DNA from 2 places in the Stenotrophomonas sp. YJH_SMC_82 genome. Region 2 is predicted to be linked to the other one. Evidence: riboswitches for the same ligand, from Rfam matches in the RefSeq annotation. Region 2 holds a riboswitch; the other holds the start of a gene.
What was found. A riboswitch is a leader RNA that binds a small molecule or an ion and turns the genes downstream of it on or off. The one in region 2 is predicted to bind thiamine pyrophosphate.

Region 1 (14,881 bases), on a different contig from region 2:
CACCCGCATCGCCTACCCGAAGCCGGATGGGGTGCTGACCTTCGACCGCCTCAGCTCGGTGTTCCTGAGCAGCACCAACCACGACGAGAACCAGCCCAGCCACCTGACGCTGAAGGACCCCAGCATTCCGGTGAAGGTGAACCTGGCCGAGTACGCAGGCCCGGAAGCCCGCTATTGCCCGGCCGGTGTGTACGAGTTCGTTGGCGAAGCCGACAACGCGCGCCTGCAGATCAACGCGCAGAACTGCGTGCACTGCAAGACCTGCGACATCAAGGATCCGACCCAGAACATCGTCTGGGTGACCCCGCAGGGCGGCGGCGGCCCGAACTACTCGGGCATGTGATCGCCCCGGGCTGCGACCGTGTGTCGCAGCCCGACCGCTCCACCGCACCGCTATCCTGCCCACCCATGCGTGCCTGCCGCCTGCTCACCGCCGTTGCCGTGGCCCTGCTTGCCACGGCCTGCCAGCGCCCGCCCGCGGTGCCGGCCACGCCCGAACAGGCCCGGCAGCAGGCCATGCAGCGCGCGTTCGAACTGTGTGCCGGCTGCCACACCGTGCAGCCCGGTGGCATCCACCGCTTCGGACCCAACCTGCACGGCGTGATCGGCCGCCGCGCCGGCAGCCTGCCCGACTATGGGTATTCCGACGGCATGCGCCGCGCCGACATCACCTGGACCGCACAGACGCTGGATACCTTCCTGCAGTCACCCACGCACCTGGTGCCGGGCACCCGCATGTACAACGCCTTCCCCAGCGCAGAACGCCGCGCCCTGGTGATCGCCTACCTGCAGCAGCAGTCGGCTCAGTGAGCCAGGCGCTGCAGCTGTTGCTGCAGCCGCGCCACGAACGTCGTTACGGTGGCGAACAACGGCGCCGTATCGGCCTCTGCCGCATCCTGCAGGCGCTCGACCAGGGCATTGGCCTGCTGGGCCAGTGCCGTGGCCCCGATCGCCCCGAGCCCGCCGGCCTGGCGATGCAGGTGCAGCGCCGCAGCCTGGCGGTCGCCAGCCTGCACGGCGCGCTGCACGGCGGCCAGGTCACCCTCGCTGGCCTGCAACAGGCTGTCGCGCAGCTGCTCGGCCACCACGCGCGAGCCGAAGCGCTGCTGCAGGGTGGCCAGATCAGGCAATGCTTCACCGTCGTCGGCGGCAACCTCCGGCACCGGCACCTCGAACGACTGGCCCTGGGCCTGCGGCAGCCAGCGCAGCAGCGCCGCACGCAGCGTGGCCAGCGACAGCGGCTTGGCCAGTACCTCGTCCATGCCGGCCTCCCGGCAGCGGCGCGCATCGTCGTCCAGCACGCTGGCGGTCAGCGCCAGCACCGTCAGCCGCGGCTGGCCGGTACGGCCCTCGCGTTCGCGCAGCAGGCGGGTGAAGCCAAATCCATCGAGTACCGGCATGCGGCAGTCGGTGATCACCAGGTCGAAGCTCTCCGACGACAGGCGATCCAGCGCCTGCTGGCCATCGCCCAGCAGCACATGGGGCACGCCCAGCTGCTGCAGCCGCCACGCCATCATCGCCTGGTTGGTCGGGTGGTCCTCGATCACCAGCACCCGCGCCTGGCGCAGCGCGGCGGGCAGCAGCGCGGACTGGTCCTGCTCGGCCAGCAGTGCCGCCGCGTCCTCGCTGCCGGCCTCCACCAGCGATACCCGCACTTCGGCGCGGGTTCCTTCGCCCAGCGTGCTGTGCAGGGTCAATTCGCCCTGCATCATCTGCACCAGTCGCTGGCAGATGCTCAAGCCCAGGCCAGTGCCGCCGTGGTCACGCTGGATGTAGGCACCGGCCTGCGTAAAGGGCGCGAACAGGTGCTGCAGTTGTTCCGGTGCGATGCCGATGCCGGTGTCGGTAACGCTCAGGCACAGCGGTTGCACGCCGTCTTCGCTGGTCGGCCCCAGCACCTCCAGCTGCAGGCGCACCTCGCCCTGTGCGGTGAACTTGATGGCATTGCTGAGCAGGTTGAACACGATCTGACGCAGCCGCACGCCGTCCACTTCGTGGGCCGGCGCCAGCTCGGGATCGATCTGCACGTGCAGCGCCAGGCCACGCGCGCTGGCCTGGGCCGACAGCAGGCGGCACACGCTCTCCAGCAGGGGCCGCAGCGGTTGCGGCACCGGTTCCAGGCGCAACGCCCCTGCTTCCAGCCGCGAGTAATCGAGGATGTCATCGAGGATCTGCCGCAGCATCTGGGCCGAATCCTCGATAACGCCGAGGATGCGCTGCTGTTCGCTGTCCAGCGGTGAGTGCGCCAGCACCTCCAGCATCCCCAGCACGCCACTCATCGGCGTGCGGATCTCATGGCTCATCGTGGCCAGGAAGCGCGATTTGGCCTCGGCGGCCTGCTCGGCGTCCGCCTTCGCCGCCGCCAGGGCATCGGCCTGCATCCGCGCTTCGCTCACGTCCACCCAGTAACCGCTCCAGATCACCGCGCCCTCTTCGGCGGCATAGGGGTGGGCCTGGCTGCGCACCCAGCGCACGCCCTCCCCATCGCTGCGCAGGCGGAACTCCAGGATCAATGGGGCGAACTGGCGCGCGGCCTGCTCGATGGAGTGCAGGATGTGCGCGCGGTCCTCTTCCTCGATGCGTTCCAGCAACACCCTCGCATCCTGTTCGGCCTGCTGCCGTGTAATGCCGAACAACGCAGGCAGGTCACCGGCGATGAACGGGAAGCTGAGCGTGCCATCGGCGTCGCGACGCGCCTGATAGACCACTGCAGGCAGGTTGTCGGTCACCTCGGCCAGACGCTGCTCCAGCTGGCGACGTCCTGCCACCTCGCGGCGCAGCCGCCAATGGCCGACGCCATGTACCAGCAGCGCGGTCAGCAGCACCAGCAGCACCGGCACGCCCCACCGCAGCACCTTGTTCCAGTCGACACCGTTGCGGTACTCCACCCCCAGCCAGGCATTGCGCAGGGCCTCGCGCTTGCGTGGGGTCATCTGCAGCAGCAGGCGATCGAAGGTGGTAGCCAGTGCCGCGTGGCGGCGGTCCACAGCCAGCACCAGCTGGTCGTTGAAGCCGGCCGGTGCCGCCACCTGCAGCCGCCCCGGGAAACGGCTGCGCAGCAGGTGATCGACCACGGCAAGGTTGCCAATGTACGCATCGGCGTCGCCAGCGAGCAGGCGCTGCAGCGACTGTTCGGCGCTGCGTGCAGCGATGATCCGCGCCTGCGGTGCCTGCTGCAGCACGTAGCCGCGCACACGCTCCGGGTCGGACAGCAGCACGCGCTTGCCCTGCAGGTCAGCCAGGCCCAGCAGCGACTCGCCATCGCTCCTGACCACAATCACGTTCGGCACGCTGATGAAGGGCTGGCTGAACACCCAGTCCGGGCCCAGGTACCGTGAATCGACAGGAATGCCCATCACCGCCTGCAGCTCACCGCGGCGGGCCTTCTCGCGTACCTCGTACCAGTCGTGGCTGTCCTCGACCTGCAGGTTGGCACCGGCCTGCATCAGGCGCTGCAGGTATTCGCTGGCCAGCCCGCTGGGCCGGCCATCCTCGCCGGTGAACGACAGTGGCGCGGCATTCGGGGCGAAACCGATCTTCAACGGCTGCTCCAGCACGCGCTTCTCGGCCTGGCTCAGCGCCAGCTGCGCCGATGCCGACCAGTGCGGCGGTGGCAGCCATCGTTGTGCGAGGGCATCACGCTGGGCCTGGCTGGTGGCCGCCAGCGCCAGGTCCAGGGCTTCAGCCAGGGGTTGCTTGCTGTTGGGAATGCCGAAGTGCAGCCGTTCAGGGGGCAGGTCGCTGGGCCGCAACAGCGCCACGCCCTGCAGGCGCCGGCTGGCAATCAGCTCGGTGGCGACAAAGGCATTGCCGATGTAGACGTCGGCCTTGTCGTCTCTGACCATCTGCAATGCGCTCAACGTGTCGTTTACGACAAGCTGGCGGGCACGCGGGAATCGGGCGCGCACCTGCGGACCGGTCAGGAAATCCTGCTCGATCACCACCCGCAGACCCTCCAGGTCGGGCATGTCGGAGGCACGCAGGTCGTCCGGCCGGCCCACCAGGGCCAGCGGCGCTTCGCTGTAGGCCGCGGTATAGACCATGCAGCGGGTGCGGTCGGCACTGAGGCCGACATTCATCACCACGTCTATCTCGCCACGACATGCCGCATCCAGCACGGATGTCCAGTCCGGATAGCGGCGCGCCTCGACCTTCATGCCGAGCTGGCGTGCAAGATGCGACAGGTAGTCCGGTCCCAGACCGACCTGCTGGCCGTCACGGAGGGACTCGAAGGGCGGCCAACCGCTGTCATACTGCCCGACAACGATGGTCGGATGCGCCACCAGGTATTCGCGCTGCAACGGGCTGAGCGGCAGCAGCCCAGGGGCCGGCTGTGCCTGGGCCACGGGCAGGGCCAGCACCGCCAGCAGCAGGAGCAGCCCGCGAACAGCCCACCTACGCATCTGCGTCGATCTCCTAGAATCCTGCCAGGGACCGCGATGGTCGCGGCCCGGCGTGCCCGATGGCCATACTAGAGCATGAGCTTGCGCATCATCATCGCAGACGATCACCCGGTGGTCCGCATCGGTACCCGCGCCGTCATCGAGTCGAGCGGCGTGGGCCGCGTGGTCGGCGAGGCCGACAGCGCGCAGGCGCTGATGACCCTGCTCGCCAACCAGCCCTGTGACCTGCTGGTCACCGACTACTCCATGCCGGGCAGCCCGCAGGCCGATGGCTTCGCCATGATCGGCATGATCCGCCGCCGGCATCCGGACCTGCCGGTGCTGATGCTCAGCGTCTCCAGCAACCTGGCGATCCTGCGCATGGTGCTCGACAGTGGCGTGCTCGGTCTGGTCGACAAGAGTTCGTCAATGGACGAGCTGCCGCAGGCCATCCAGTCGGTGTACCGCGGCCAGCCCTACATCAGCCGCAGCCTGCGCGAGCGGGTGGACGCGGCCGGCAGCTGGCGCATGCGCGAGGGCGACGGCAAGCCGTTGTCACCACGCGAAGTGGAGGTGCTGCGACTGCTCGGCACCGGCATGACGGTGAAGGAGATTTCGCTGCAGCTGCACAAGAGCGTCAGCACCATCAGCCGGCAGAAGGGCGACGCCATGCTCAAGCTGGGGCTGAAGGGCGACGCCGAATTGTTCGACTACCTGCGTGACGGCAAGATCTGAGACGCACTTCACATCACAGACCCGGCTGCCGCCCCCCCTCTTTGACGGCCTGCGGATCTGTGCCAAGATGGACGGGCATGAGTTCTCAATGCGAGGTCGAAGGAATCGACCGGCTCATGTCCTCGCTCCCGTCCGTGGTGGATGGGGTGCGGCTTCCTGCCGGCCGTCTGGCCCGGCAACGCTGACCATGGAGAGGCGCATGCAGTCCCCCCCCGAGCTACGTTGGACCCTGCCGTTGCGGCCCCTGCGCGCATTCGCGGCGTGCCTGCTCGTCTCCCTTTCCGCTGCCGCCTGCAGCGCCGCCGATCCGGCCCCCTCGTCCTCCCGGCCTGCGCCTGCGCAGGCTGCCAAAGCGCCCCGACAGGATGTTGCCCCGATGCAGAACCCCTCTCCCGATGCCGCCGTCACCCCGCCGGACGCGCCGACCGTGATGTATTTCATCTACCAGGTCGATGGCGACGGTGCGACGTCCTATGAAGTCCAGAACGGCAGCGTGGCGACCTTCTGGTTCGGCCACCGCTTCACCCTGGACGGCACCACCTACTACACCGGTTTTTCCTGGGACACCCGCGAGCATTACGGCAAGCCGGGCGAACAGCAGCCGGCCGGCCCCGACGACCGCGCCAATCTGGCCGAGGCCACCTTCGTGCTGGCCGGCGGCGACGCGAAGAAGCCGTGGAAGTTCCGCGGCCAGGAATGGACCATCGGTGCACTCGGCGCCTACGACAAGGCCGACGACGTCGATACCCGGCGCAAGCCGATCGAACACCGCACCGCCGACGGCCGCCTGCTGCTGGCGGTGCCGACCAGCAGCTTCGACCGCGGCATCAGCAGCAGCGGCTACGCCCTGCTGCTGTTCAACCCCAAGCGCAGCGAGGACGACCTGGACAGCAAGGTCTGGCGCTACGTCGGCTCGGTGCGCACCGGCGAAGACAACAGCGCGGCCTGCGACGACGGCAACGTGATGCCGTGCACCGACAGCGATGGCGAACTGGCCTTCGTGGCCGATGGCAACGGCCTGCCGCAGCTGACCGTGACCTTCAAGGGCACCACCATCGAAGCCCCGGGCAAGACCCGCGCGCTGGGTGCCGGCGACACCGTGCACTACCGCTTCGACAGCAAGGCCCAGCAGTACATCGCGCCCTGATTTCCATCCGCCGCAGGCGGGTTACCTGTTGACCGACATGTTCTTGACTCACGGATGAGTCCGGTTGGCGATTCGCGGCATCGGCCGCTCCATCAACCCCGAGGAAAACGTCATGGCACAGCATGACTACAGCAAAAAGGAAGTCCTGGACATCGTCGAGCAGGTCGCCCGGCAGAAGGGCATCCCGGTCGATGACTTCATGCGCTTCGCGCACATCGAGACCGGCGGCACCTTCAACGAGCGCGCCCACAACACTTCGACCGGCGCCAAAGGCCTGTTCCAGTTCGTGCCCGGCTCGGCCCGCCAATACCACCTGACCGGCCACGAATTCGACCCGACCCGCAACACCGAAGCCGCCGCGCAGATGTACCAGGACAACCTGGGCTCGATGGCGCGCCGCAATGAGCGCACCGGCCACCCGTACCTGTCCGGCGGCGACACGCCGACCGGCCTGGACCTGTACCTGGCCCACCAGCAGGGCAGCGCCGGCTATGGCTCGGTGCAGACCGCGATCGCCACCGGCACCTTCGGCGTGGTCCGCAACGGCCATGGCGAAGAGATCAACATGCGCCGCAACGTGCTCAACCAGATCGGGTCCGATGCCAAGGCGCTGACCGGCCACACCCTGGCCGAAATGCGTGGCATGAACGACGGCGACCTGGCGCGGACCTTCTCCAGCTACTACATCCACAAGTACGCAGCGATCAGCATCCCGGAAAAGCACATCACGCCGCAGACCGTGGCACCGGGCCAGGCCCAGGCTCCAGGCACACCTGCGCAGACCGCCGCAGTGGGTGCCGCTGCGGCCACGCTGGCGGCGACCGCAACGGCTCCTGCTGCGCCGAAGCCGGGCATCGAACTGCACGCCGCGTACGACGCTGGCGTGAAGTACGACGATGTGAAGTACGCCATCAACATCCCGGGCCACGCGCTGTACGTGCCGGGCAAGACCGGCAAGAACGTGGACCAGGGCTACATCGATTGCTCCGGCTGGGTCGGCACCCTGCAGAACCGGACCATGGACGAGATCAACCAGAAGGCCGGGCACGCTGTCTTCAGCAAGGCCGACCGCATCGACCTGGGCAACCTCGGTTCCGGCGGCATCGTGCACAAGGCCGTCGAACAGTCCGGCGTGCTGCTCGAGCGCGACGCCATCCTCAAGCCCGGTGCGCTGAAGGAAGGCATGGTCATCGGCCTGGATACGGCCAGGACCCGCCACGAGCACTGGAATGGCATCGACCACATCGTGATGGTGGTGCGCGACCCGAACACCGACAAGCTGCTGATCAGCCAGTCCACCGGCAGCAAGGGCGTGCACACCATGCCGGTGGAGGATTACCTCAAGCAGGTGAAGGACCACCCGCACTGGAAGCTGTTCGCGTCGGACCCGTTGTCCAAGGCGCGCGACCTGCTGGAAAGCCGCACCCAATCGCATGAGCAGACCCAGGGCAAGCCTGCGGCCGAACACAAGGCCGCTGCCGCCCCGCACGCCGAGCTGTACAAGCCGGGCGCGCACAGCGAGGGCGTGCGCAAGGTGCAGGAGCAGCTGGGCCACCTCGGCTATGCCGGGGCCGACGGCAAGCCGCTGGCCGAGGACGGCCGCTTCGGCCGCAATACCGAAGCGGCGGTACGCCAGCTGCAGAAGGACAACGGGCTGGTTGCCGACGGCATCGTCGGTGCAAAGACGCTGGATGCGATCAAGGAGGCCCGCGAGCGCCCGCTGCTGAACGACGAGCGGCACCCGCGCAATCCGATGTACCTGCAGGCCACCGAAGGCCTGGAGCGGATGCCGGCGGGCACCTTCAAGGACCGCCACGCGCTGGAAAGCGCCGCAGCGGCCCTGACCAGGGAGGCGCATGCCGCCGGCCTGCAGCGCATCGACGCGGTGGTGCCCAGCCCGAACGGTGAGCGCCTGTTCGCCGTGCAGGGCACGGTCGGTGACCCGGCGGCCAGCCGCGTTGCGGTGGAAACCCGCACCGCCAGCGAGCAGAGCATGGCGCTCAGCAGCGGCGCGGTGCAGGGCGCGCCGAACGTGCTGCACCAGCAGCAGGACGCGCAGCAGGAACAGACCCGCCAGGCGCAGAAGGCCATGGGCGTCTGAGCCCGCAGCGCCTTGCAGACCGGGAGGGGCCGCGCCATGCGCGGCCCTTTCCCTTTCTGCCAGCTGAGCGGTAAAAGCCACTTTCAGCCTTGCTTCATGCCGCCTGCCGCTAGATGAATGCGCAAGCCGCCCGGTAGGCCAGGCAATGTTCCGGCAATGTCGGAACGCCAGCGTGGTCTCCACGGCAGCCGGGGCGCCCCGCGCCCTCCCTGCCCAGCGTGGCATGCACCTCACAGGAGAACCGAACATGCTCAGTACTTCCACACTCAGCTTCCGTGGTCTGGCGATGGCCCTGGCACTGGTTGCCGGTGTCGCCGTGGTCAGCGATGCCAGCGCGATGTCGAGGAAGGACAAGCGCACCCTGGTCGGCGCCGTGGTCGGTGGCGTGGCCGGCAACCTGCTGTCCAACGGCGACCCTGCGGCCACCGTCGGCGGTGCCGTGGCCGGCGGCGCGATCGGCAACCTGACCACCTCCGACCGCCGCGACCGCCGTTACTACGACAATCGCCGTTACGACGACCGCTACGATCGCCGTTACGACCGTGGCTACTACCGCAGTGGCTACTACGACCGTGGCGATGACCGCCGCTGGCAGCGTGAGCGCTACTACGACAACCGCTACTACCACGACCGCGGCCGCCATCGCGGCTGGTAAGCAGCGCCGACATACCGATGACGCGGAGACGGGCGGGTCGATGACCCGCCCGTTTGCGTTGGCCACGCGCATGGCGTTGAATGCGCAGCCTTGGATGTGACTTTCCCGATCGGACTGTGGCATGACGTCTTCCTCCCACCGCGTGCAGGGCCTCAACAACGACGAGGTCGCTGCCGACTGGCCACCGATCAGCGCGGCGGACATCGCGTGGCTGAGTACGCGTTACCCGCAGCTGGGCGGGCACAGCCAACCGCGCTGGCACAGCCCGCGGCCGCTGTCTGCCGCCGCCATCGTCGACGGCACGCGCGGCGCGGTGTTCATCAAGCGCCACCACCACAGCGTGCGCAGCGCGGCCTGTCTGGAAGAAGAACACCACTTCATCGCCCATCTCGCCGCCGCCGGCGTGCCAGTGGTGCAGGTGCTGCCGGCCACCGATGGCCACACTGCGGTCGAACACGGCGAATGGACGTTTGAACTGCACGATGTCGGCGTGGGCGACGACCTGTATCGCGACGCGGTGTCGTGGTCGCTGTTGACCGATGTCGCGCAGGCCCGCGAAGCAGGGCGCACGCTCGCACAGCTGCACCGTGCCGCCGCCAGCTACCACGCGCCCCAGCGCAGCACCCATCTGCTGGTGGCGCGCGACGACCTGATCCGTGCCGACGATCCGATCGCCGCCATCAAGGCAGGACTGGATGAACGTCCCGGGCTGGCACGCTATCTCGCGCGCATTCCATGGGAAGCACAGCTGCAGCGCGACGTGCTGCCGTGGCACGCCGGCCTGGCCGAGCGCCTGCGCGCCGAGCCCCGGCTGTGGGCGCACAACGACTGGCATGTCTCCAACCTGCTGTGGCGCAACGGCGAGGTCAGCACCGTGCTGGATTTCGGCCTGGCGTCGCCCACCAGCGCGCTGTTCGACCTCGCCACCGCGATCGAGCGCAACGCAGTGGCGTGGCTGGAACTGGAGCGCGGCATGGAGGCGGTGCGCATCGATATCGCGCTGGCCCTGCTCGACGGCTACCGCGAGGTGCTGCCGTTGTCGGCGGCACGCGTGCACCTGCTGGCCGACCTGCTGCCAATGGTCCATTTCGACTTCGCACTGTCCGAAGTGGAGTACTTCGAAGGTGTCACCCGCTCAACCGCGAATGCCGACGTGGCCTGGCAGCCCTTCATGCTGGGCCATCCGGCGTGGTTCCACAGCGCGCCGGGGCGGGCACTGCTGCAGGCCCTGCACGCCGTCGCGTGATCCGGTTGACGCAGCGTTGCGGTCAGATCCCTTTCCGCAGGAAAGGGATCTGACCCCGGCTGGCGCTCGCAAATCCGTACCATTTGTAGTGAAATGGTCACCTGAAGCGGGGGTGCCTGGATCTGCCAGGCTGAGAGAGTCCCTTGGAACCTGATCCGGTTTGCACCGGCGTAGGGAGCTTTGAGCCGCAGCCACACCCCCATCATGGGCCGGTGCACCTGCGCGCCGTCGCTTCGTCTCCCTTGTTGTCCGAAGACGAACCGAATGAACCGCTGCCTGCGCCCCACCCTGCTCTCACTCGCCCTCTGCGCCGCGCTGCCGCTGCATGCCAGCGAGGCCGAGGCCACCACCGATGCGGCTGCCACTGGTGCCGAACGCTCGCCGACCGAACTGGCGGCGGTGCGCGTGGAGGCCGGCAAGCCGAAGGCCGATACCTCGCGCGTGAATGCCTTCGGCGGCGGTTCGTGGAAGGACACGCCGGCTTCGGTGAACGTGCTCGAGCGCGACTATCTCGAACGTCGCCAGGTACGTTCGCTGTCCGAGCTGGCCAGCAACGATGCCTCGCTGGGTGATGCGTATGCACCTGTGGGCTACTACCAGAACATCGCCATCCGCGGCTTCGCGCTGGACGCCGCCACCGGCTACCGCTTCAACGGGCTGTCCATCGCCGGCGAGCAACGCTTGGCGCTGGAGAACGTGCAGTCGGTCGAGATCCTCAAGGGTGAAGCCGGCCTGGCGGCAGGGGTGATGGCGCCGGGCGGGATCATCAACTACATCGGCAAGCGCCCGGCTGAAGTACGCACCGCCACGCTCGGCACCGATTCGGAAGGCTCACGCTACGTCGCCGTCGATGTCGGCCACTGGATCACCCCGCGTTTCGGCCTGCGCCTGAATGCCGCATGGGACTCCAGCAATTCCTACGTCGCGCACGCCGATGGCCGCCGCAACTTCTACTCGCTGGCCGCCGACTGGCTGATCGGCGAGCGCGGCAAGCTGGAAGTGGATGCCAACTACCAGACCAGCTCGCAGCGCTCGGTGTCCGGCTACCAGCTGCTGGGCGCGCGTGACCTGCCGCGCGGTGTCGACCGCGAGCACCTGCTCGGCTACCAGCCGTGGCAGCGCCCGGTGGATATCGCCAGCACCAACATCACCGCGCTGCATACCTACGACTTCAACGATGCCTGGCAGTCGCGCGTCTCGGTCGGCCACAGCCGCTCGGTGATCGATGACAACGTCGCCTTCGCCTACGGCTGCTACTACGCCGTGCAGTGCGCCGATGGCAGCGTGCCAGGCAACTACTTCGCGCCCAACGGCGACTACGATGTCTACGACTACCGCAGCCCGGACGACACCCGCCGCAACCAGCAGGCCCGTGCCGAGCTGCGTGGCCGCTTCGAGACCGGCAGCGTCGGCCATCAGCTGACCCTCGGTGCCGACTACTTCCGCCGCACCGTGGACAAGCGCCCGAGCGTCAACGAGTACGTCGGCACCAGCAACATCCACGACCCGCAGGTGCCCGTGTTCGAGCCGTCGCCGAAGATGCCCGGCCCCTCCGCACGACGCCTGGACAGCCGCCAGACCGCGTTCTTCGCGCTGGACCGGATGAGCTTTGGCGATGACTGGCAGTGGTTGGCCGGTGGCCGCTTCGTGCGCCTGAACGAGCGTGCCTACGACAAGCGTGGCGTTCCGCAGCGGCACAGCCGCCTGTCGCGGTTCCTGCCGCAGACCGCGGTGGTGTGGAAGGCCACCGATCAGCTCAACGCCTATGCCAGCTACGTGCGCGGCATTTCGCTGGGACAGGAAGCGCCGTTCTGGACCAGCAATGCCGACACTTTCCTGCCGTCGGTGCAGTCGCGGCAGCTGGAAGTGGGCGTGAAGTACGTGCCGGTCGAAGCACTGACCCTGGGCGCGGCGGTGTTCCGCATCTCGCAGCCGTACCAGTACGCCAGGCCCGACAGCAGCGACGTCGGCTACACCTTCGTCGAGGAAGGCACGCAGACCCACACCGGCCTGGAGCTGACCGCCAACGGCCAGCTGACCGACACACTGCAGATCGTGGCCAGCGCCAGCGTGCTGCAGGCGCGCGCGCGCGACACCGGCACGCCGGCCTATGAAGGCCATCAGCTGGTGAACGTGCCGAAGGTACGCGCCAGCGTGCACATGGCCTACGCGCTGCCGTTCGTGCAGGGCCTGGACGTGACCGGTGGCTGGCGCTATGCCGGTGCCAACGTGGCACGCGCCGACGGTGGCGTGCGCGCGCCGGACTACTCGGTGTTCGATGCCGGCCTGCGCTTCCAGCATCGCCTGCACGAACGCGCGGTGACCTGGAACCTGTCGGTGGACAACGTATTCAACCGCTTCTACTGGCGCGATACCGGCAGCAGCGGCGGTGACTACTACCTGTTCCCCGGTGCACCGCGACAGGCCCGCCTGTCGGTGACGTTCGCGCTGTGAGCGGCGTGATGCTGGAGTGGACCGCCGCGCTGTGCAGCATCCTCGGCGTCTGGCTGATGGCCCGGCGCCGGCTGGCAGCGTGGCCGGTGGGCCTGCTGTCGGTGGCGCTGTATGGGCTGGTGTTCGCCGAGGCCAAGCTGTACTCGGACACCCTGCTGCAGGTCGCCTTCGGTGGCTTCCTGGTCTACGGCTGGCTCAACTGGCGGCAGCACGCCGCCGATGAGGGCAGCATCCGCATCGTGCCACTGGCACGCGGCACGCTGCTGCGCGACCTGGCCTTCGGCCTGTGCGGTGGCGTGGCGCTGGGTGCGGCCATGCACACCTTCACCGATGCCGCGCTGCCCTGGCTGGACGCGATGCTGACCGCGCTGAGCCTGGTCGGCCAGTGGTGGCAGGCACGCCGCCACGTGGCCTGCTGGTGGGTGTGGATCGCGGTGGACGTGGTCTATGTGGGTGCGTACCTGTTCAAGTCGCTGCACGTGACCGCGGCACTGTACGTGTTCTTCCTCGGCCTGGCCGTGTTCGGCCTGCGCGCATGGAGCGCCGCCGCGCGTGAACCGCAGGTGGCAACGCGGTAGCGCCACGCCATGCGCGGCCGGGCTACCGGTAGTCGCCAACCTGGGTTGGTGCGCGCCTGCCGACCAAGGTCGGCATCTACCCACCACATCCACGCATGGCGTGGATCTACTTCGGCTCCAGCAACAGGCCCAGGCGCAGCGGTTGGCGCATGTCGGCCGGCGGTGCCGCCTGCAACGGCGCGGCCTGCAGCGTCGCGCGCAGGTCGGCGTCGACCTGGGCATCGCCCAGGCTGTCGAATTCCAGTTTCGAAATACGGCCATCCGCCGCGATCCACACGCTCACCGGCAGCGGTGCCGGTGTGTCAGGGTGCGCCTGCAACCACGCCAGCACACGCTGCGCCTGCGGGTCCTGTTCCTGCTGCAGGCGCTGCTGCAGCTGGCCACCCACGGCGGCGGCGTAGGCCATCCAGTGCGCAGGGGCTTCCTGCGCGGAAACGCTGGCACTCCCCAGTGCCAACGCGCCGAACACCGCAGCCAGACGCCGCCACCAGCGGCGTAGGCCGGTCCTGTTTGCTGACACCATCGCCTGCCTCCTGCACTCCCATCCAGCGCGCCATGGTCGGCGCCATAGATGACAGGCGGATGGCGGCCGGTGATGGCCCGGCGCTTCGAGCTTGCCCGATTGCGAGGGATTGCCTTCGATCAGTCCAGACAAGCCTTCAGATCATCACGTGTCCAGCCGGTGAGGCCTGCACCCTTCCAGTAGCGTGCAGACGTACCAGTCGGGACAGGGGCAAGCTCGACAATGGCAATCACCCCATGGTTCACAGGGTTGTCGATGACAATGCGCTGCCCGGATTCGGTGGGCAGCACGCGCACGACCTTGTTGCGTTGTGTCCATGTCTGGGACAGGCAAACGGTGACCTGCTGTACCGATTTCGAAGAACCAAATGACTCGGGCGTTTGTTCAAGCAGACCAGGTGCTGTCGAGCAGCCGGCGATGCCCATGAACAATGCCGCCAGGAATGGGGCTCTCAAGACAGACATACGTCCTCCAGATGCATACGCGTGCGTTGATCACTCGCCCAGGTCGGCCAGCACCTTGCGCGAGGGTGCAAAGAAGGTCACGCCGGTGGTGGCGGTGGAGAAATCAAGGATGCGGTCATGCAGCGGTGCGGGATTGCCGATGAACATGCGCTCGAGCATCTTCTCGATCACCCACAGGCGGCGGGTGTAACCGATGAAGTAGGTACCGTACTCGCCACGGCCCGGGTTGGCGAACGGCATGTTGTCGCGCAGGATCTCGTGCTCGCCGTCGGCGTCCTCGATGGTGCATAGCGTCTTGTGCGATTTCTGCGCATCGGCCGGCGCATCATCCAGCTCGATGTTGTCGTGCTTGGTGCGGCCGATGATCGCTTCCTGCGCCTCGGTCTTCTGCGCGCGCCAGGCATCGAGGTTGTGCAGGTACTTCTGCACCACCACGTAGCTGCCACCTGCGTGGTCCGGATCCTCGTCACCAACAATCGTGGCTTCGGGCAGCGACAGTCCTTCCGGATTGGCGGTGCCGTCGACGAAGTCGAGCAGGTCGCGGCCATCGAAATAGCGGAAGCCGGCCACGTCATCGACTGCTTCCACCGCATCGC
Region 2 (14,881 bases):
GCTGCGCCACCCACATCTGGTGCTGGCCGACATCGCAGGCGATCACCGCATCGGCCGGGGCCAGCTCGCTCAGGCGCTTCAGCAGCGCCGGGGCATAGATGTGCTGGCCCGGTGCGTCGTAGCGTGCCGAGAAGCGGTCGCGGTGCTGCGCGCAACGCCTGCGCCACGCGTCCTGGTGGGCCTTGGGGGAGGGGAAGGCCGCACGCAGGGCACGGATGGCATGGCCGACGTTGCCAGGCACGGCGACATCGGCGCTGCGCAGCTTGGAGATCTCGTAGGCGTCGGCATCGATATGGACGACGCGGGCGAACGGTGCGAACTCGGCCAGCTTGCCGGTGGCGCGGTCGTCGAAGCGTGCACCCAGCACCAGCAGCAGGTCGCTTTCCTGCACCGCCATGTTGGCCGCGCGGGTACCGTGCATGCCCAGCATGCCCAGTGACTGCGGATGGCTGGCCGGCAGCGCGCCCAGGCCACGCAGGGTCATCACGGTGGGGATGGCGCTGGCTTCGACGAAGTCGCGCAGGTCCTGCACCGCATCGCCCAGCGCGATGCCGCCACCGGCGTAGACCACCGGCTTCTCGGCGGCCGCCAGTGCGGCGATGGCTTCGGCGATGGCCGCTTCGGCCGGCGCAGGTGGCGGCTCGACGCTGCTCGGCACGTGCGCCGGCAGGTGGCTGGCATCGGCCAGCTGCACGTCCTTGGGCAGGTCGATCAGCACCGGGCCGGGCCGGCCCTCGCGGGCGACGCGGAAGGCATCGGCGACCACGCGCGGCAGGTCGTCGACGCTGCGCACCAGCCAGCTGTGCTTGACGATCGGCATGGTCAGGCCGAACACATCCAGTTCCTGGAAAGCGTCAGTACCCAGCAGCGGCGTGGCGACCTGGCCGGTGATGCAGACCATCGGCACCGAATCCAGCATCGCATCGGCAATGCCGGTGACCAGGTTGGAGGCGCCCGGGCCGGAGGTGGCCACGCAGACGCCGACCTGGCCGCTGGCGCGGGCGAATCCATTCGCCGCCAGTGCGGCACCCTGCTCGTGGCGGACCAGGATGTGCTTCAGCGACGAATCCACCAGCGCGTCGTAGAACGGCATGATGGTGCCGCCGGGATAGCCGAACAGCGTGCGGATGCCTTCGGCTTCCAGCGCCTGGGTCAGCCAGCGCGCGCCGTTGGGCGGCGCGCTGCGGTGTGTGGAAGAGTTCATGGGGGAACCTTGCAAAGCGGGTGGGGGAGGGCCGCGCGGTTACGCGGCCTGTCCTTGCAACCAGACCATCTTGGCGCGCAGTTCCTTGCCCACCTTCTCGATCGGGTGCTCCAGGTCGGCCTGCTTGAACCGGTTGTAGTTCGGCAGGCCCGCTTCGTACTCGGCCACCCAGTTCTTGGTGAAGGTGCCGTCCTGGATGTCCTTCAGCACTTCCTTCATGCGCGCCTTGGTGCCGGCGTCGATCACCCGCGGGCCGCTGACGTAGTCGCCGTACTGCGCGGTCTCGGAGATGAATTCCAGCATGCGCGAGATACCGCCTTCATAGAACAGGTCGACGATCAGCTTCAGTTCGTGCAGCACTTCGTAGTAGGCGATCTCCGGCTGGTAGCCCGCTTCGACCAGGGTCTCGAAACCGGCCTGCACCAGTGCCGAGGCACCGCCGCACAGCACCGCCTGCTCGCCGAACAGGTCGGTCTCGGTCTCTTCCTTGAAGGTGGTCTGGATCAGGTTGGCGCGTGCACCGCCGAGGCCGGCCGCATAGGCCAGTGCGTACTCGGCCGCCTTGCCGCTCTTGTCCTGGTAGACCGCCCAGATGCAGGGCACGCCACGGCCGATCTCGTACTCGCGGCGCACCAGCGCGCCCGGGCCCTTGGGCGCAACCAGCACCACGTCCAGGTCGTCGCGCGGCCTGATCATGTCGAAGTGCACGTTCAGGCCGTGCGCGAACAGCAGCACCGCACCCTGCTTCATGTTCGGCGCCAGCACGTCGTCGTAGAGCTTCTTCTGCACCATGTCCGGGGTCAGCACGGCGACCAGGTCCGCATCCTTCACCGCGTCGGCCGGTGCTTTCACGGTGAAGCCGTCGGCCTGTGCCTTGACTTCGGTCGGGCCGCCCGGACGCAGGCCTACCACCACGTCGAAGCCGGATTCGCGCAGGTTCAGTGCGTGGGCGCGGCCCTGGCTGCCGTAGCCGATGACGGCGATCTTGGTCTGGGGCAGGTCGTTGGTGCTCATGGGGGAGGTTCCTTGCGGTGGGAAGAAAAAAAGAACGGCCGGTCGTCGAGGTGACGTACCGGCCGGTCAGGGGAAAGCGGTGGAGGAGGCACCATGCGCCGCGCAGGCACAGCCACCACGAGGCGTGGCGGCGGTGTGGGTCCGGGTTTTGCGTTGGGCGTTGTGCATGGTGGTTGCGTCTGAAACCAGGTTCTGAAATGAAAAAACCCGCACCGGGGCGGGTGCGGGTTTTTGAAGAGTTCCGGTGTATTCGTTGCTTACACGCTGGCTCGTCCCGCACCTGTTGGTTGGGTAATAAGTACGAGCACAAGAATCGAACGCAGCGAGGCGGCGCCGATGTCGGCGGCTTCGTTGTGGGTTCGCGGTGGCGTGTTGTGATGCAACATGTGATCGAGAGAAACACAGCCGTTTTGGCGATGTCAACCCTCGCGACGGAATTCTTGTTGGTTTCCGTTGCATCCGGCGCAATCGCCTGTGGCACAAGGATGGTTGCCGCTGAAAGTGTTTCGGTGAACCGGAATTCACTCCTTTCAGGGCGGTTTTTGCGCGGAATCCGGCGGATCCTCGCCTTGCTGGGTGCGGACCTTGCACACCCGCCCCAGGATCAACGTCCATGACCTCTGCCCGATACCCCAGGATGGCCGCAGCGGCGAAGATCGGGGGACCACCCTTCCATCGGAACCCGACCGTGTCCCGACGCCTTGCCCGTTCCCTGCTGGCCGCCGCTGTACTGGCCGCTGTGCCCGCACTGTCTTCGGCCGCCGACCGCATCACCGGCCACACCTTTGCCACCCGTTCGGAGGTGATCGCCCCGCATGCGATGGCCGCTACCTCGCAGCCGCTGGCCACCCAGATTGCACTGGACGTGATGAAAGGGGGAGGCTCGGCGGTGGACGCGGCGATCGCCGCCAACGCCGCGCTTGGCCTGATGGAGCCGACCGGCAACGGCATCGGTGGCGACCTGTTCGCCATCGTCTGGGACCCGAAGACGCAGAAGCTCTACGGCTACAACGGTTCGGGGCGCTCGCCGAAGTCGCTGACCCTGGCCGAGTTCCAGCGACGTGGCCTGAAGGACATCCCGGCTACCGGCCCGCTGCCGGTCTCCGTGCCCGGCGCGGTCGACGGCTGGTTCGCGCTGCACGACCGCTTCGGCCGCAAGCCGATGGCCGACAACCTGGCGCCGGCCATCCGCTACGCGCGCGAGGGCCATCCCGTCGCCGAGGTGATCGCCTACTACTGGGACCGCTCGGTGCCCAAGCTGTCGCAGTACCCGGGCTTCAAGGAGCAGTTCACGATCAACGGCCACGCCCCGCGCAAGGGCGAGATGTGGAAGAACCCGAACCTGGCCAGCACCCTGCAGCAGATTGCCGACGGCGGACGCGATGCCTTCTACAAGGGCGCCATTGCCCACACCATCGGCGACTACTTCAAGGCCAATGGTGGCTACCTGAGCTACCAGGACATGGCCGACCACCATGGTGAGTGGGTCGAACCGGTCAGCAGCAACTACCGTGGCTACGACGTGTGGGAGCTGCCGCCGAACAGCCAGGGCATCGCCGCCCTGCAGATCCTCAACGTGCTGGAAGGCTACGATTTCTCGAAGATCCCGTTCGGTTCACCCGAGCACGTGCACCTGTTCGTCGAAGCGAAGAAGCTGGCCTTCGCCGACCGTGCGCGCTTCTATGCCGACATGGCCTTCCAGCCGGCGCCGGTGCAGAAGCTGATCTCCAAGGAATACGCCGCGCAGCGCCGCGCACTGATCTCGATGGACAAGGCGCTGAAGGAAGTGCAGCCGGGCACGCCGAAGCAGCTGGAAGAAGGCGACACGATCTACATGACCGTGGCCGACGCCGACGGCATGATGGTGTCGTTGATCCAGTCCAACTACCGCGGCATGGGCAGCGGCATGGCGCCGCCGGGACTGGGCTTCATCCTGCAGGATCGTGGCGAGATGTTCGTGCTGCAGAAGAACCATCCCAACGGCTATGCACCGGGCAAGCGGCCGTTCCAGACGATCATCCCGGCGTTCATCACCAAGGGCGGCAAGCCGTACGCCAGCTTCGGCGTGATGGGCGGCGCGATGCAGCCGCAGGGCCACGCGCAGATTGTGATGAACCTGGTGGATTTCGGCATGAACCTGCAGGAAGCCGGTGACGCACCGCGCATCCAGCACGAGGGCTCGACCGAACCGACCGGACAGGCCACGGCGATGACCGACGGTGGTGAAGTGAATCTGGAAACCGGCTTCCCGTACGAGACGGTGCGTGCGCTGATGCGCAAGGGGCATCGCATCGTGTTCGCCGATGGGCCTTATGGCGGGTACCAGGCGATCATGCGCGACCCCGAGAGCGGGGTTTATTACGGAGCTTCGGAGAGTCGCAAGGACGGGCAGGCGGCGGGGTATTGAGGTTTCCCTGCCACCGGGCGCAGCCCCCTCTGCGGTGATGGTTCAGCGATGCTTGGCTTGGCCGGGCGGATGGATTGTCTGGGGGACGCCGTGAATACGTCCCTGTAGGCTCGGTCGCCGCATCCATGCGGCTCACGCCCCCAGCCAACCCACCCGCCCGGCCACGGACAGTTTCCGTGTCCGTCACCGCAGGAAAAGAAAAAGAAGAGCAAGAGCAAAGGCAACGGCAACAGCCGCGGGCTTTGGGTTGGGGTCGGATCCGTTTTCCGCAGGAAAACGGATCCGACCCCTTCTTGTTTTCCGATACACATCTTCCACGCAAAGCGTGGAAAACCAACCGTCACCGGAAATCTGTCGGGCGTGGGGCGGTGTGGGTGGGCAGGACCGTTGGCGCCATGGATGGCGCCATCGAGGCCCCATGGATGGGTTCACGGCGCGTCCTGCCCACCCACACCGCCCCACCCAACCAGCAGCAACCCGGAGCCGCCTTTGAATTTGACCTTGGCCCTTGCCTGGAAAAGCGGTGCAGCCGCAGGCTGCAAAACACACTCAATCTTGATCGTGCGCGCGCGCCGCCTCGGCCTGGGTCTCCTCCTGCGCCGCCATCTCGCGCGCGATCCACGCATCGATCATGTGCCGCTGGCGCTGCGCCTGCCGCCGCTCACGCGTGTACTCCTGGTCGAGCACGCGGTACAGCGACACCATCACCAGCACCATCAGCAGCGCGAATGGCAACGCCGCAATCGTGATCATGCCCTGCAGTGCATCCAGGCCACCGGCCAGCAGCAAGGCCGCTGCGATCAACGCCACCGCAATGCCCCAGGCCAGCTTGCGCTTCAACGGAGGATCGCCTGCTTCGTCAGTGGACATGCTGGCCAGCACCAGTACCGCCGAGTCGGCCGAGGTCACGAAGAAGATCATCAGCAGTACCAGTGCGATGCACGACAGCAGCAGCGGCAGCGGCATGCTGTCGAACAGCGTGAACAGCACGGTCTCGTAGCCATTGCCCAGCGCCTGCACCAGGTCGGCATGGCCGAAGATCTGTGCCCACAGCGCGGTGCCGCCGAATACGGCGAACCAGAAGAAGCCCAGCAGCGTCGGCGCGAGCACGACGCCGATCACGAACTCGCGCACGCTGCGGCCGCGCGAGATGCGTGCGATGAACGACCCCACGAACGGTGCCCACGAGATCCACCAGGCCCAGTAGAAGATTGTCCAGTCCGCCACCCAGGTGCTGCCGGAGAACGGTGACATGCGCAGGCTCATCGTCACCAGCTGGTTGAGGTAGGAGCCCAGCGTGGTGGTGAAGGTATCGAAGATGAAGCCGGTCGGCCCCAGCACCAGCAGGATGGCGGCCAGCAGGGCAGCCAACGCCAGGTTGAAATTGGACAGCCACTTCACACCTCGCTCCACGCCACTGGCGGTGGACGCCATATACAGCACGAAGGCGACGGCAATGATGGTCATCTGCACGGCGACGGTAGCCTGCACGCCGAACACGCGCTCGATGCCGGCGGCGATCTGGATGGTGCCGAAGCCCAGCGTAGTCGCGACACCGATCGCGGTGGCGACCACTGCAGCGATGTTGACCGCCCTACCGATCCAGCCGCGATGGTGGCGGCCGATGATCGGCTGCAGCATGTCGCTGACCAGGCCGCGGCCGTTGCGGTTGAACTGGAACCAGGCCATTGCCAGCCCGATCAGCGCATAGATGGCCCACGGATGCAGGCCCCAGTGGAAGAATGCATAGCGCATCGAGGCGCGTGCCGCATCCAGGCTCTGCGGAGCAAGCCCTTCCGGTGGCTTGCTGAAGTGCGAAATGGGCTCGGCGGCGCCCCAGAACACCAGGCCGATGCCCATGCCGGCGGCGAACAGCATCGACATCCAGCTGGCTCGCGAGAACTCGGGCTCGGCGTCTTCGCCACCGATGCGCAGGTTGCCGAAGCGACCGAAAGCCAGGTACATCAGGAACACCAGGGCCAGGAATACCACCAGCAGGTACAGCCAGCCGACGCTGCGGATGACTTCTGCCAGCATCGACTGCACCACGGCATTGAAGGGGCCTGGTGCAATACCGGCAAGCAGCACCAGCAGCAGAACCAGTGCGATGGAAACGCGAAACACCATGAAGGAGCTTCTCCGATCAAGGGATTGAGGGGAGCGAGCAGAGCTTGCAGCGAAGGACCGGCGGCATGCAGCGCGAACCGGGCAGGGGCCGCGTCGGCGGCGAAGGACGCATCGGTCGCTGGAGGGCGACGGACGTGCACGTTACTGAACGCGACGTCATGGTTCTGTTAACGAACAACGATCCGGATCAGATCCGCTTTCCACAGGAAAGCGGATCTGACCGCGGGGGCAACTCCCGGAGCGGGCGGTCTATGCTCTAATGCACGCCAAGAAGCGGGGGTACCGCGGCCATGTGGCCACGGTTGAGACAGTCCCTTGGAACCTGATCCGGCTCATACCGGCGTAGGGAAGCTTTGCAGTGCAGCCGTGCCCGGACACCGCCCAAGGACCGTCCGTGCGCGGTCGCAGTGCGCCGCCGCTTCGTCCCTGACCTTCCTGGACGATGCCCGATGAACGCACAGCTCTCCGCCCTGCAGCAACAGGCCCAGCAACTCTCCGAATCCGTGACCCGGCCCATTCCCGGCTCGCGCAAGATCCACGTACCCGGTTCGCGTCCGGATCTGCAGGTGCCGATGCGCGAGATCGCGTTGACCCGCACGCCGACGCTGTTCGGCGGCGAGGAGAATGCACCGGTCACGGTCTACGATACGTCGGGCCCGTACACCGATCCGGACGCGCGTATCGATCTGTCCGCGGGCCTGCCGGCGCTGCGTCGTGGCTGGGTGGAGGAGCGCGGCGATACCGAACAGCTCGACGGCCTGAGTTCGTCGTTCGGCCGCGACCGCGAGCACGATCCGAAGCTCGATGCTGTGCGCTTCCCCACACGCAGCCTGCCGCGACGTGCACGTGCAGGCGCGAACGTCACCCAGATGCACTATGCGCGCCGCGGCATCATCACGCCGGAAATGGAATTCGTCGCCATCCGCGAAAACCAGCGGCTGGACGCGATCCGCGATGCCGGCCTGCTGCAGCAGCACCCGGGCGAGGCGTTCGGCGCCTCGATCCAGAAGATCATCACGCCGGAGTTCGTGCGCGATGAAATCGCGCGCGGCCGCGCGGTGCTGCCCAACAACATCAACCATCCGGAAAGCGAGCCGATGATCATCGGCCGCAACTTCCTGACCAAGATCAACGCCAACATCGGCAACAGCGCGGTGTCCTCGGGCATTGCCGAAGAGGTGGAGAAACTGGTGTGGGCGATCCGCTGGGGTGGTGACACCGTGATGGACCTGTCCACCGGCAAGCACATCCACGAAACCCGCGAGTGGATCATCCGCAACTCGCCGGTGGCGATCGGTACCGTGCCGATCTACCAGGCGCTGGAGAAGGTCGACGGCCGCGCCGAAGCGCTCACCTGGGAGATCTTCCGCGACACGCTGATCGAGCAGGCCGAGCAGGGCGTGGACTACTTCACCATCCACGCCGGCGTGCTGCTGCGCTACGTGCCGCTCACCGCCAAGCGCGTGACCGGGATCGTCAGCCGTGGTGGTTCGATCATGGCCAAGTGGTGCCTGGCGCACCACAGGGAGAATTTCCTCTACACGCACTTCGAAGACATCTGCGAGATCATGAAGGCCTATGACGTGACCTTCTCGCTGGGTGACGGCCTGCGCCCGGGCTGCATCGCCGATGCCAACGACGCGGCGCAGTTCGGTGAGCTGGAGACGCTGGGTGAGCTCACCAAGATCGCCTGGAAGCATGATGTGCAGACCATGATCGAAGGCCCCGGCCACGTGCCGATGCAGCTGATCAAGGAGAACATGGACAAGCAGCTGCGCGAATGCGGCGAAGCGCCGTTCTACACGCTGGGGCCGCTGACCACCGACATCGCGCCGGGCTACGACCACATCACCAGCGCGATCGGTGCGGCGATGATCGGTTGGTTCGGCACGGCGATGCTCTGCTACGTGACGCCGAAGGAACACCTCGGCCTGCCCAATCGCCAGGACGTGCGTGACGGCATCATGGCCTACCGCATCGCCGCGCATGCGGCCGACCTGGCCAAGGGCCATCCGGGCGCGCAGGTACGCGACAACGCACTGAGCAAGGCGCGCTTCGAGTTCCGCTGGGAAGACCAGTTCCACCTTGGCCTGGATCCGGAGAAGGCCAGGGAGTTCCATGACGAAACGCTGCCGAAGGATGCGCACAAGCTGTCGCACTTCTGCTCGATGTGCGGCCCGCACTTCTGTTCGATGAAGATCACCCAGGATGTGCGTGACTACGCCGAGGCCGGCATGAAGGAGAAGTCGGAGGAGTTCCGCGCCGCGGGTGCCGAGGTCTACCACCAGGGGTGATGCGCAGACGGTGGTGCCGGCCCGCGGCCGGCACTACCGCTCATCACGCCGCTCCCGGCTATCCTCCGCCCATCATCCCGGGGAAAGGACACCATGCCTGTTGCCATGACCACCCGTTGGCTGGCCATTGCCCGCCGGCATCCTTCGGCCTGGTTGCTGGGCGCGCAGCTGCTGGCGGTGCTGCTGTATCCCGCGCTGGATGACACCGCCGCCGGCCGCGCGGCACTTGGCATGTTCGGCATGGCGGTACTCGGCCTGGCGCTGTGGGTGGTCCAGCGCAGCCCGCTGGGCACCTGGCTGGCGCTGTTGCTGGCCATTCCCTCGGTGGTGTTCTCGTTGGCAGGTGCATTGCTCGAGCGCACCGCATTGCTGACCACCGCGCAGGTGCTGGAGAGCCTGCTGTACTTCTACACGGCTGGCGCCCTGATTGCCTACATGCTCCAGGACCACAAGGTCACCCGCGACGAACTGTTCGCCGCTGGCGCAACCTTCACCCTGCTGGCGTGGGCGTTCGCCTTCGCGTTCGCGGTGTGCCAGCAGTGGTATCCGGGCAGTTTCCAGGGCACCGGCGGGCAGGCGCAGCGCAGTTGGATGGAGCTGCTTTATCTCAGCTTCAGCTTGCTGTCTGGAGTCGGCTTGAGTGATGTCGTGCCGCTTCATCCACAGGCACGAGCACTGGTCATGCTGGAGCAGTTTTCCGGCGTGATGTACGTGGCTTTGGTGGTCTCGCGGCTGGTCGGATTGACCATGCTGCGGCGCATGTGAAAATGAACGCCAGATAAAAATTTCGCGCCCAAGAGGGCGCGAATGATGTCGCGAATTATGTGAATGCGTCGGCGAGAGAGAGCCTGATGTCGACCACGCGATAGGCGAGGTAACTTGCATAGGCTAGTATTCGCGCGCTCGATTGTTTTTGCGGTATGCGCCGATGCTTTGTGCGGAGTCTGGCTTTTCGCTGTTCCCAGGACGGGACCGTAACGAAGGCAAACACTGCCCGGGACCTGTCTCTACTGTGTAGCAGAAAATGAACAGCAGCGAAATACAGCCACCCGTGTCCGATCGGATACGGATAGGAGAGTGCATCGTCACTCTGTCCTCGCGCGAAGTCGAGGTCGTCGGTGCGCGTCGTCCGCGCCGGCTGACGCCGAAGGCGCTGGGCGTGCTGCGCGTGCTGCTGCGGCAGCCGGGCCGTGTGGTCACCCGCGACGAGTTGTTCGCCGAGGTGTGGCCGGACACGCTGCCGACCAACGATGTGCTGACCCAGGCCGTTACCCAGCTGCGCAAGGCGTTCAGCAACGACGACGACAGCGGCCAGGCCTACATCGAGACCATTGCCAAGACCGGCTATCGGCTTCTGGTACCGGTACAGGCGCTGGACGATGCGGAGCCGTCGGCTGCGGGCTTGCCTGACGACGAAGGTGTGGACGTGCAGCCCGCACTCGCCGCCGCTGCGGTGCTGCCCGCGCGCGCGCAGGAATCGCGCCGCCGCTGGCGCCATGTCCGCCGCCGCGTGCTGCTGGCGCTGGGCGTGTTGATGCTGGCCACGCTGCTGGTGATGACCACGCTGCTGCTGCGCCGCGCACCGGCCAACAGTTCGCCGGTGGAGGCCGCCGTGGAGAACGGCACGCGGGTGATCGGCAGCCCCCAGCGTCCCTATCGGTTGATCACCGCAACCAGCGGCTTTGAAACCTATCCCACGCTGTCACCGGATGGTTCGCTGGTGGCCTATGAAGGCGCCAACGAAGATGGCAATGGCGGTGGTGCGATCAAGGTACAGACCTCCGGCAACGCGCCGGCGCGCCAGTTGCTGGCGCCGCCGGCCGGTGCCGTCGATCGATTCCCGAACTGGTCGCCGGATGGTCGCGAAATTGCCTTCGCACGGTTCTCTGCCGACGGTGGCTGCCAGGTGCTGATCGCCAGCGCTACCGGTGGCGCACTGCGCCAGGCCACGCGCTGCGATGGCACCGAGCTGCTCAGCTTCGACTGGACGCCCGATGGTCGCGGCCTGGTGTTCGGCAGCATGGTCGGGCGCTACGCGCACCGTGGCATCCGCGTGCTGGACCTGGCCAGTGGTCAGTGGCGCGCGCTGGCGTACAGCGTCGACCAGGACGACTTCGACTACGCACCGCGTTACTCGCCCGATGGGCAATGGCTGGTGTTCGTGCGCAATCCGCAGCTGGGCGATCTGTGGCGGGTGCCGGCCGCGGGCGGTAAGCCCGAGCAGTTGACCAACGAGGCGGCAGAGCTGCGCGGATGGGCCTGGCTGGACGATGGCCGCACCATCGTGTTCGGTCGCCGCGTCGACAGCGAGGCGCGGCTCTATTATCTGGACGTCGAGCGGCACACGCTGCGCGATGCCGGCCTGGATGATGCGCAGTGGCCCGCCGTGTCGCGACGTGGCGGGATGCTGGCCTTCGTCCACCGGCGCGCGCAGTTCGGCGTGTTCAAGGTGCCGGTGCAGGGCAGCGGCGCGCCCGAACGCCTGTTTGCATCCAGTGGCCGCGATGGGCAGCCGATGGCAGCGCCGGATGGCCGCCAGCTGGTCTTCACCTCGGATCGCTCCGGCAGCTTCGCCCTGTGGTGGGCGGACATGCAGCGGCCGGATTCGCTGCGCCCCATTGAAGGGCTGCGGCCGGAAGCGCGGCAGGCACCGGACTGGTCGGCCGACAGCCGCCAGTTGCTCGTGGTCGGCCGCGACGCGCATGGGCGCACGGTGGTCTACGAAATCGCGCCACGCGATGAACGCCTGCAACCTTTGCCGGTCCCGGCCGAACAGCCGCTGCAGGCCCTGTATGGCGCGTCGCCGGAGCAGTTGTTTGTGGTCGAGCGCGATGCCGACCAGCGCACCCGGTTGAGTCTGTTCGACCGCAGCACCCAGCCCTGGCGCCGGTTGGCCAGCATCGAAGGGGTGTCGCAGGCGCGCTTCGACCGCAGCAGTGGCCGCGTGTTGTTCACCCGCCTGGCCGCCGGTGGCCTGTGGTCGGCTGATGCCGCGTTGTCGTCGGGCAGCGTGCAGCAGATCAGCGATGACCGGCCCAGCCGCTGGCGATACCGGGCCTGGACCGTGGCCGGCAACACTGGCGTCGGTTACCTCGGTACTTCGAGCACGTGTGGCACCACCTTCGTGCGCATCCTGCCCGGCCGCGCGGAGCCGGAACGCTGCCTGGATGCGGAACGGCTCAGCGCCGGCAACGGACTCAGCGCCAGCGCTGACGGGCGTGACCTGTTCGTGGCGATGGCGGTCAGCGATGGTGCCGACATCGGTGTGATGCGGTTGCCCGAACGCCCCCCCGCGCTGTTTCCGGCGTTCTCCAAGTTATTGTTTTTCAGTGGAAATGGGCCTTCGTAATTTCTTCGTCTGGATCTCGTCGCGAATTCGTGGCGATCTCGTCGGACTTTCCTGACGCGGTGCCGCCTGATTAGGCAAAACGGAGTCCTGTACTAGGCAAATCCGTGGTGCCCCCATGCGTCAACTCTCGCTGGCCGATCGCGGCCAAACCGTCTCCCTGGACCGGTCGCTCGACGATGTCACGCCGACCTGCCTGGGCGTGGCCCGGCTGGGCAGCCTGCAGACCGCCGGCTCCAGCTTCACTGTCTGGATGCAGGTGCGTGGCAGTTCGTGGGTGGAGGCCAAGGAAGGACGATTCCGCCTGCGCCAGGGCGAGTGGATCGCCTTCGAGAAGGAATCGCGGCCGTTGGTGCAGGCCGGTCGCAACGGGTTGTGCGTTGGCCTGAACCTGAACGTTGAAGCGCTTCGCGTGCTGACCGAGATGGCCGACTGTGGCCTGTATGCCGGTCGTGGCCGCATGAACCGCAGTGACGCCCGCGTTGCGCTGCGCTTGTGGCGCGATGCGCTGGCCAGCGGCCAGCCGGCCCAGGCCTTGCGTCCGCTGCTGCTGCACCTTGCTGGCCTGCAGCGTGGCCTGGCCGACAACGTGCAGCGCTGCCCAGGCCGCTCGCGCAGCCGCAAGCGCCAGGTGTTCGGCCGCATGCAGCGTGCGCGCCTCTATCTGGAAGGCAACAGCCACCGGGTGGTGCGCATCGGCGAACTGGCCGAACTGACCAACTTCTCCAGCTGGTACCTCTCCAAGACCTTCCAGAGCCTGTACGAGGAAAGCCCGCAGTCGCTTTCGGCACGACTGCGCCTCGAACGCGCCGCTGATCTGCTGCGCGACACCGACATGATGGTGGGCGAGGTCGCTGCCGCCAGCGGTTTCGACAACTGCTGCAGCTTCGCGCGTGCGTTCCGCGCCCGCTACGGCCAGTCCGCGTCGCGCTTCAGGGAGAACGGCGGCTTGCTCCCGCCACAATCCGCAAAGTCTCCGGTTGGTTCGCGCAAATACAGCGCTGCAACGCAATCGTAACGTGCTGGGGTGTTTTAACACGCTGCTAACACGTACCTTGGAGAGATAGATGAACGTTCGTAATCCCGCAGTGCGGTTCGGCTTGCTGCCGGCCGGCATTGCGCTGGCGCTGGCGCCGGCCTTTGCTTCGGCTCAGGAAGCAAAGGGCACCACCGACCTGGACCGCATTTCGGTCACCGGCTCGCGCATCCGCGGCGCCTCGGTGGAGACCCAGCAGCCGATCCTGACGATGACCCGCGAATCCCTGGAAAAGCAGGGCTTCTCGAGCGTCGCCGACGTGCTGAACAACCTGACCTCGGCCGGTTCCCCGGCCATTTCGCGTTCGGAGTCGCTGGCTTCGGGCGAGAACGTGGGCGGCTACTACGTCGACATCCGCAACCTGGGCGCCGAGCGCACCCTGGTGCTGATGAACGGCAAGCGCCTGGGCGCTTCGACCTCGGGTCTGCAGGACCTGAGCCAGATCCCGATGTCGGCCGTTGAGCGCATCGAGATCCTGAAGGACGGCGCCTCGTCGATCTACGGTTCCGACGCCATTGCCGGCGTGGTCAACGTGATCACCCGCAAGAACTTCGACGGCGGCGAAGCCAATGTCTACGTCGGCCAGTACGGCAAGGGCGACGGCGACAGCGAAACCTATTCGATGACCCTCGGTGCCCGCGGTGAGCGCGGCAGCCTGACCCTGTCGGCCGAGTACTCGAAGCAGGATCCGGTGTGGGCCAAGGACCGCTGGTACAGCCGTGACGGCTCGCTGGGTCCGAACTCCACCTCGGCTGATTGGAGCCCGATCAGCCAGAACGGCAGCTGGTGCAACCCGAAGCTGTACGACTGCAGCAAGTCGAGCGCGGTGTGGCAGACCCTGAACCCGGGTGGCAATCCGAAGAACCCGAACGACTACCACGCGATCACCGAAGACGAGTTCGCCAACTCGAACGAGCAGATGACCCTGCTGACCGGTGTGAAGCGCAAGTCGGTCTACATCAACGGCACCTACGACTTCACCGATTCGATCAGCCTGAACACCGACGTGCTCTACAACGAGCGCCAGACGTTCCAGCAGATCGCCGGCTATCCGTACCAGTCCGCTTCCAAGTCGATCAACACCCCGCTGTCGGCAGACAGCGCCTTCAACCCGGTTGGCCAGGACGTCAGCTTCCGCCGCCGCCTGTGGGAAGTGCCGCGTACCACTGACAGCCAGCTGAAGACCCTGCGCTTCGCTCCGACCCTGACCGGCTTCTTCGAGCTGGGTGGCAAGACCTTCGACTGGGATGTCGGCGCGCTGTGGAACCGCAACGAGTCGATCAAGAGCAACCGCGGTGACATGAGCCTGATCGGCGCGCGTCAGGCGCTGGGCCCGTCGTTCATCGATGCCGGTGGCGTTGCCCGCTGCGGCACCGCCGCCAACCCGATCCTGGGCGATTGCCGTCCGTGGAACCCGCTGCTGCCGTACGGCGTTGAGGGTCAGGGCTCGCTG

Region 1: it holds a riboswitch for thiamine pyrophosphate, as region 2 does, so the genes downstream of both, AC5P53_RS18395 (TonB-dependent siderophore receptor) here and thiC (phosphomethylpyrimidine synthase ThiC) in region 2, are expected to answer to the same signal.

Annotation. Positions count from the first base shown of each region.
Region 1 is NZ_JCAFSE010000005.1:180,468-195,348, forward strand. It holds gene AC5P53_RS18355 (electron transfer flavoprotein-ubiquinone oxidoreductase) at 1-343, shown strand, start outside; gene AC5P53_RS18360 (c-type cytochrome) at 409-810, shown strand; gene AC5P53_RS18365 (ATP-binding protein) at 804-4,403, opposite strand; gene AC5P53_RS18370 (response regulator) at 4,479-5,117, shown strand; gene AC5P53_RS18375 (hypothetical protein) at 5,494-6,264, shown strand; gene AC5P53_RS18380 (peptidoglycan-binding protein) at 6,377-8,365, shown strand; gene AC5P53_RS18385 (glycine zipper 2TM domain-containing protein) at 8,613-9,020, shown strand; gene AC5P53_RS18390 (phosphotransferase enzyme family protein) at 9,142-10,266, shown strand; TPP riboswitch at 10,365-10,460, shown strand; gene AC5P53_RS18395 (TonB-dependent siderophore receptor) at 10,531-12,720, shown strand; gene pnuC (nicotinamide riboside transporter PnuC) at 12,729-13,298, shown strand; gene AC5P53_RS18405 (hypothetical protein) at 13,405-13,821, opposite strand; gene AC5P53_RS18410 (hypothetical protein) at 13,941-14,246, opposite strand; gene AC5P53_RS18415 (Dyp-type peroxidase) at 14,316-14,881, opposite strand, start outside.
Region 2 is NZ_JCAFSE010000001.1:753,131-768,011, forward strand. It holds gene ilvG (acetolactate synthase 2 catalytic subunit) at 1-1,204, opposite strand, end outside; gene ilvC (ketol-acid reductoisomerase) at 1,244-2,218, opposite strand; gene ggt (gamma-glutamyltransferase) at 2,907-4,625, shown strand; gene AC5P53_RS03420 (BCCT family transporter) at 5,175-6,752, opposite strand; TPP riboswitch at 7,018-7,119, shown strand; gene thiC (phosphomethylpyrimidine synthase ThiC) at 7,202-9,046, shown strand; gene AC5P53_RS03430 (ion channel) at 9,140-9,811, shown strand; gene AC5P53_RS03435 (winged helix-turn-helix domain-containing protein) at 10,071-12,395, shown strand; gene AC5P53_RS03440 (helix-turn-helix transcriptional regulator) at 12,511-13,410, shown strand; gene AC5P53_RS03445 (TonB-dependent receptor plug domain-containing protein) at 13,460-14,881, shown strand, end outside.